3 regions of the Microlunatus spumicola genome follow, and region 2 is predicted to be linked to each of the others. Evidence: predicted binding sites of a transcription regulator. Region 2 holds the regulator's gene; each other region holds the start of a gene.
What was found. The regulator HrcA, encoded in region 2, represses chaperone genes, less so after heat shock. The targets are predictions, from matches to a motif close to TTGGCACTCGNNNNNNNCGAGTGCCAA.
Positions count from the first base shown of each region.

Region 1: a site for HrcA is predicted at 1,357-1,383, ahead of groL (chaperonin GroEL). Genes of this name have one in related genera too.
Region 3: a site for HrcA is predicted at 1,067-1,093, ahead of groES (co-chaperone GroES). Genes of this name have one in related genera too.

Region 1 covers NZ_BAAAYR010000004.1:667,859-670,125, forward strand. Annotated here, with positions in the region: gene groL (chaperonin GroEL) at 1-1,225, opposite strand, end outside; gene ABD665_RS16010 (MFS transporter) at 1,444-2,267, opposite strand, start outside.
Region 2 covers NZ_BAAAYR010000001.1:1,479,405-1,481,671, reverse strand. Annotated here, with positions in the region: gene ABD665_RS06700 (MBL fold metallo-hydrolase) at 1-531, opposite strand, end outside; gene hrcA (heat-inducible transcriptional repressor HrcA) at 624-1,616, shown strand; gene dnaJ (molecular chaperone DnaJ) at 1,671-2,267, shown strand, end outside.
Region 3 covers NZ_BAAAYR010000004.1:539,902-542,168, reverse strand. Annotated here, with positions in the region: gene ABD665_RS15575 (THUMP-like domain-containing protein) at 1-874, shown strand, start outside; gene groES (co-chaperone GroES) at 1,226-1,522, shown strand; gene groL (chaperonin GroEL) at 1,565-2,267, shown strand, end outside.

The sequences.
Region 1 (2,267 bases), on a different contig from region 2:
TGCCCTCCTCGACCGCAGCCTTGGCGTTGCGGACGGCGTCCTCGATGCGGTGCTTGCGCTCCTTGAGCTCGACCTCGGTGGCCGCGCCGACCTTGATCACCGCAACACCGCCGGCCAGCTTGGCCAGGCGCTCCTGCAGCTTCTCGCGGTCGTAGTCGGAGTCCGAGTTCTCGATCTCGGTACGGATCTGGCTGACCCGGCCCGCGATCTGGTCGGACGCGCCCGCGCCCTCGATGATCGTGGTCTCGTCCTTGGTGACGACGACCGAACGGGCCTGGCCGAGGAGCTCGACACCGACGCCGTCGAGCTTGAGGCCGACCTCCTCGGAGATGACCTGGCCACCGGTGAGGATGGCGATGTCGCCGAGCATGGCCTTGCGGCGGTCACCGAAGCCCGGGGCCTTGACGGCGACGGACTTGAAGGTGCCGCGGATCTTGTTGACGATCAGCGCGGCCAGGGCCTCGCCGTCGACGTCCTCGGCGATGACGACGAGGGGCTTGCCGGCCTGGATGACCTTCTCCAGCAGGGGCAGCAGGTCCTTGAGCGCCGAGACCTTGCCGTTGACGATCAGGACGTACGGGTCGTCGAGCACGGTCTCCATGCGCTCGGTGTCCGTGACGAAGTAGGGCGAGATGTAGCCCTTGTCGAAGCGCATGCCCTCGGTGAGCTCGAGCTCGAGCCCGAAGGTGTTGGACTCGTCGACGGTGATGACACCTTCCTTGCCGACCTTGTCCATCGCCTCGGCGATGATCTCGCCGACCGTGGTGTCACCGGCGGAGATCGACGCGGTGGCGGCGATCTGCTCCTTGGTGTCGACCTCGACGGAGGCGAGCTGCAGCTGCTCGACGATGGCCGAGACGGCCTTGTCGATGCCGCGCTTCAGGTCCATCGGGTTGGCGCCGGCGGTCACGTTGCGCAGGCCCTCGCGGACCATCGCCTGGGCCAGCACGGTGGCGGTCGTGGTGCCGTCGCCCGCGACGTCGTCCGTCTTCTTGGCGACCTCCTTGACGAGCTCCGCGCCGATCTTCTCGTACGGGTCCTCGAGGTCGATCTCCTTGGCGATGGAGACGCCGTCGTTCGTGATCGTGGGGGCGCCCCACTTCTTCTCGAGCACGACGTTGCGGCCCTTCGGGCCCAGGGTCACCTTGACGGCGTCGGCGAGCGTGTTCATGCCACGCTCCAGGCCGCGCCGGGCCTCGGTGTTGAAAGAGATGAGTTTCGGCATGTGTGGCGAATCCTCTGCTGACGGGGTGGTTCCTGCGCTGATTCCTACTCAGGGCCCGCGACGGACGGCCCATGGGGACCTCACCCGCGTAGGAATGTGGCACTCTCGCGTGCCGAGTGCTAACCCCATGTTTAGCACTCGACCAGGGCGAGTGCAAACACCTCCCACCCCTCCGCGCGCGCTCGCGCACGTGACGCGACGTCGGGCGGAGGACGCGGTCAGGGCGTGAGCTCCGCGGCCGCCTCGGCCTCGGCGACGGGCTCGCGCGGCGCCGGCCCCGGGTCGGCCGGCGGACGCCGCAGGCTGACCGAGAGCACCGCCGCCACGGCGCAGAGCGCGGCCCCGCCGAACCAGGCGTACGTGTAGGTGCCGAAGACGTCGCGGACCACCCCCGCGCCGAGGGCCGCGGCCGCCGCGCCAAGCTGGTGCGCGGCGAAGACCCAGCCGAAGACGATGGTCCCCCGCTCGCCGAAGATGCGCCGGCAGAGCGTGACCGTGGGCGGCACGGTGGCCACCCAGTCGAGCCCGTAGACCACGATGAACAGCACCATGCTCGGGTGCACGGCGTCGGCCAGCAGCCACGGCAGCAGCAGCAGGCCCACCCCGCGGAACGCGTAGTAGAGGAGCAGCAGCACGCGGGGGTCGACCCGGTCGGTGAACCAGCCCGACGCGATCGTGCCCACGATGTCGAACAGCCCGACCACGGTGAGCAGGCCGGCGGCCGTCGTCGTCGCCATGCCGTGGTCGTGGGCCGAGGGGATGAAGTGGATCCCGATCAGGCCGTTCGTCGTCGCGCCGCAGATGGCGAACGCCCCGGCCAGCGCCCAGAAGGCCCGCGTCCGGGCGGCGACCCGGAGCGCGCCGAGGGCGATGACCGCCGCGTTCTGCGTCGCGGGCGGGGGCGGCGGCAGCACGTGGTCGCCCCCGTACGGCGGCAGCCCGAGGTCGGAGGGCCGGTCGCGGAGCACCAGCACGGCCAGCGGGAGGACCGCGAGCGCGGCGGCCGCGACGACCAGCGAGGCGCCCTGCCAGCCCACGGATC
Region 2 (2,267 bases):
CAGGAAGGAGTCCGGACCGAGCGACGGCGGCGCCGCGGACTCGGCCAGGTCGCCGACGACCACCAGGTCGGCCCCGGGCAGCACGACGACCAGGTCCGCGCCGGTGTGGCCGCGCCCCAGGTGGGCCACCTCGGCGCGACGACCGCCGAGGTCGAAGGCGGCCGCCAGCACGATCGGACGGTTGGGGCCCGGAACGTCCTCGTGGCCGACGGTGACGAGGTCGGCGAAGGCCGGCAGCCCGAGCAGGTGGTCGCGGTGGGCGTGCGTGACGACCACGACCTCCAGCGGGACGTCGGTCACCTCGGCGACGGCGGCCCGCACGGCCCGGCCCTGCTCGGGGCTCGAGCCGGTGTCGACGAGCAGCGCGCGCCCGGTGCCGGCGACCAGCACGAGGTTCACCGCGTCCGGCTCGGCGACCGCCCGCCACACGGACGGGGCGAGCTCCTCCCACGGGCCGAGGCGGAAGGCCCCGGTGTCGGGGGCCCCCTCCCCGGGACCTGGGCCTGTCGAGGGGTCCGCGGGGTCGGTCACGGCACTACACTGGCACTCACCCCACGCGAGTGCCAAGAGCCACGGCGGCGTGGGGTCGGGTGTTGCGAAGTCAGGCGAAGGGGGTGACCGGTATGGACGACCGCAAGCTGCAGGTGCTCCGCGCCATCGTCACCGACTACGTCTCCAGCCAGGAGCCGGTCGGGTCCAAGGCGCTGGTCGACAAGCACGACCTCGGGGTCTCCCCGGCGACGGTGCGGAACGACATGGCGGCGCTGGAGGAGGAGGGCTACATCACGCAGCCCCATACCAGCGCGGGCCGCATCCCGACCGACAAGGGCTACCGGCTGTTCGTGGACCGGATGGGCCAGGTCAAGCCGCTGTCGGCCGCCGAGCAGCGGGCGATCCAGACCTTCCTGTCCGGGGCGCTCGACCTCGACGACATCCTGCTCCGCACGGTCCGGCTGCTCGCGCAGGCGACCCAGCAGGTGGCGATCGTGCAGTACCCGACGCTCAGCCACTCCACGGTCCGTCACGTCGAGCTGGTGTCGCTGTCGACGACCCGCGTGCTGCTGGTGCTCATCACCTCCAGCGGCCGGGTCGAGCAGCGCTCGCTCGAGGTGCCCGAGCTCGACGAGACGACGCTGGGCGACCTGCGGACGCACCTGAACGCCGCGGCCGCGGGCCGGACGCCCGAGGAGGCCGCCGTCGGGCTGACCGGGCTGCTCACCTCGCTGGCCCCGCAGACCCTCACGCTCGGCCAGTCCGTGATCACCTCGCTGCTGGAGATGCTGGGCAGCGAGACCTCGAGCCGGATGGTCATCGGCGGGATGCCGTACCTCACCCGCTACGCCACCGACCCGGGCAGCATGAAGCCGGTGCTGGAGGCGCTCGAGGAGCAGGTCGTGCTGCTCACCCTGCTGGGCGAGGCGAGCGCCGACGTCGTCACCGTGCGGATCGGGCAGGAGAACCCGTTCAAAGAGCTCCAGACGACCTCGGTCGTCGCCAGCGGCTACGGCAGCCGCGCCACCCTCGGGGTGGTCGGTCCGACCCGGATGGACTACCCCTCCACGATGGCCTCCGTCCGCGCGGTCGCGCGGTACGTGGGCCGGTTCCTCGCCCAGTGATGTTCACGAGATCGATGACCGAGGACCTGAGCACGAAGGATGAGCGCCGCACCCATGGCTGCTGACTACTACGAGACGCTCGGCGTCTCCCGTGACGCCACGCCCGAGCAGATCAAGAAGGCGTACCGGCAGCTCGCGATGAAGCTGCACCCGGACGTGGCCACCGAGGCCGACGCGGGGGAGCGCTTCAAGGCCGTCGCCGAGGCGTACGAGGTCCTCGCCGACCCCAAGAAGAAGGACCTCTACGACCGGGGTGCCGACCCGCTGGGCGGCGGCCTGGGCGGGGGCTTCTCCGGCGGGTTCGGCGCGCAGGGCGGCTTCGACTTCGGCAACCTCGTCGACGCGATGTTCGGTGGGCAGACCAGCCGCGGCCCGCGCTCGCGCGTGCGCCGCGGCCAGGACGCCCTCGTGCGGCTCGACCTCGAGCTGGCCGAGGCCGCCTTCGGTATCACCAAACCGCTGCGCGTCGACACCGCCGTGCTCTGCCCGCTCTGCCAGGGCAGCGGTGCGCAGGAGGGCTCCGAGCCCGTCACCTGCCGCACCTGCCACGGCCAGGGGGACGTGACGCACGTGCAGCGCTCGTTCCTCGGGGACATCCGCACGACGCAGCCCTGCCCGACCTGCGGCGGCTACGGCACCGTCATCCCCAAC
Region 3 (2,267 bases), on a different contig from region 2:
GTCCGACGCGTCGGCGTTCGTCCGGGCCGGGCTCGACGTCGTAGCCGTCGAGCGGGACCCGGCGACGGCCGACGTGGCCCGCGCGAACCTCGCCGTCGCGGTCGCCGCGACCGGCGGCCGGGTCCGGGCGGAGGTGGTCGTCGCCGACGTGGCGGACGTGCTGGCGGCCGGCGTCGAGCCGGGCGCCGGGGTGTTCGCCGACCCCGCCCGCCGGGACGCCCGCGGCCGCGTGTGGCGGGCCCAGGACTTCAGCCCCGACCTCATCTCGCTCCTCGCGCTGGCCGAGGACGGCCGGGCCCTCGGGCTCAAGCTGGGGCCCGCGCTGCCGCACGCCCTCGTGCCGCCCGAAGCCGAGGCCGAGTGGGTGAGCCACCACGGCGACGTCGTCGAGGTGGGCGTCTGGAGCGGTCCCGGCAGCACCCCGGGACGGCGCAGCGCCCTGCTCTGGCCCGGCCTCCGCCTCGTCGCCGAGGGCGGCCGGCCGCCGGTCCGCCCGCCCGGCGCGTACGTCTACGAGCCGGACGGTGCGGTGATCCGGGCGGGTGTCGTCGGCGTCCTCGGCGACCGGCTCGGCGCGGGCCTGCTCGACGAGCAGATCGCCTACCTCACCGCCGACACGTTCGTCGCGACGCCGTACGCCACCGCGTTCGCCGTCGAGCGCGTGCTCCCGTACGACCAGAAGGTCCTGCGCCGCTGGGTGCGGGAGGCGGGTGTCGGCCGGCTCGAGGTCAAGCGCCGGGGCCTGGACGTCGACCCCGCGCAGCTGCGCCGCGACCTCCGGCCGAAGGGGTCCGCGGCGGCGACGCTGCTGCTGAGCCGGACGCCGGAGGGCGCCGTCGCCCTCGTGGTGACGCGGCTGCCTCCGGCGGTGTGAAGCGCACCGCATCGTTTGGCTATTCGCACACAGGTCGTCACAATTGGTACCGGCGCGTGACCCCCGTCGTGCACACGGGGTCCGTCCGCGCCGGTCGTGCCTGCCTCCTGCCCCCCGGAGGTGGAGCCGACGTGCGGCCCCGGATCCCCTCGACCCGGGGCCGTTCACGTACCCGCGCCCGGGTCGCTCGTTCTGGCACTCCGTCTGGGCGAGTGCTAATGTCGGATTAGCACTCCGGACAGGAGTGTGCCAGCGCCGGCCGACGGTCAGCGCCGGCGGACGGGACGGCACCGCGACGACGTCCCGGCCACCTACACCCGTTCATCCGTACACACGTGAAAGGGGCCTGACGTGGCCAGCACGATCAAGCCGCTCGAGGACCGCATCCTCGTCCAGCCGCTCGAAGCAGAGACCACCACCTCCTTCGGTCTGGTCATCCCGGACACCGCCAAGGAGAAGCCGCAGGAGGGCAAGGTCATCGCGACCGGCCCCGGCCGCATCGACGACAACGGCCAGCGCGTCCCGCTGGACGTCGCCGAGGGTGACGTCGTCATCTTCAGCAAGTACGGCGGCACCGAGGTGCGCTACGACGGCAACGACCTGCTGCTGCTGAACGCCCGCGACATCCTCGCGGTCGTCACCAAGTAAGTCCGGCAGCAGCCGAAGACCCAGGACAGAGGAACAGCACACATGGCCAAGATCCTCCAGTTCGACGAGGAGGCGCGCCGCTCTCTCGAGCGTGGCGTCGACATCCTCGCCAACACCGTGAAGGTCACGCTCGGCCCGAAGGGCCGCTACGTCGTCCTCGACAAGAAGTGGGGCGCCCCCACGATCACGAACGACGGCGTGACCGTCGCCCGTGAGGTCGAGCTCGACGACCCGTACGAGAACCTCGGCGCGCAGCTCGCCAAGGAGGTCGCGACCAAGACCAACGACGTCGCCGGTGACGGCACGACGACCGCGACCGTCCTCGCCCAGGCCCTCGTGCACGAAGGCCTCCGCGCCGTCGCGTCCGGGGCCAACCCGGTCGGCCTCAAGCGCGGCATCGACGCGGCCGTGGCGGCCGTGACCGAGCGCCTGCACGCCGACGCCCGCGAGATCCAGACGACCTCCGACATGGCGTCGGTGGCCACCATCTCGGCGCGTGACGCCGAGATCGGCGCGCTCATCGCCGACGCGTTCGACAAGGTCGGCAAGGACGGCGTCATCACCGTCGACGAGTCCAACACCATGGGCACGGAGCTCGAGTTCACCGAGGGCATGCAGTTCGACAAGGGTTACCTGTCGCCGTACTTCGTGACCGACCCGGAGCGGATGGAGGCTGTCCTCGACAACCCCTACATCCTGATCAACTCCGGCAAGATCTCCTCGATGACCGACCTGCTCCCGCTGC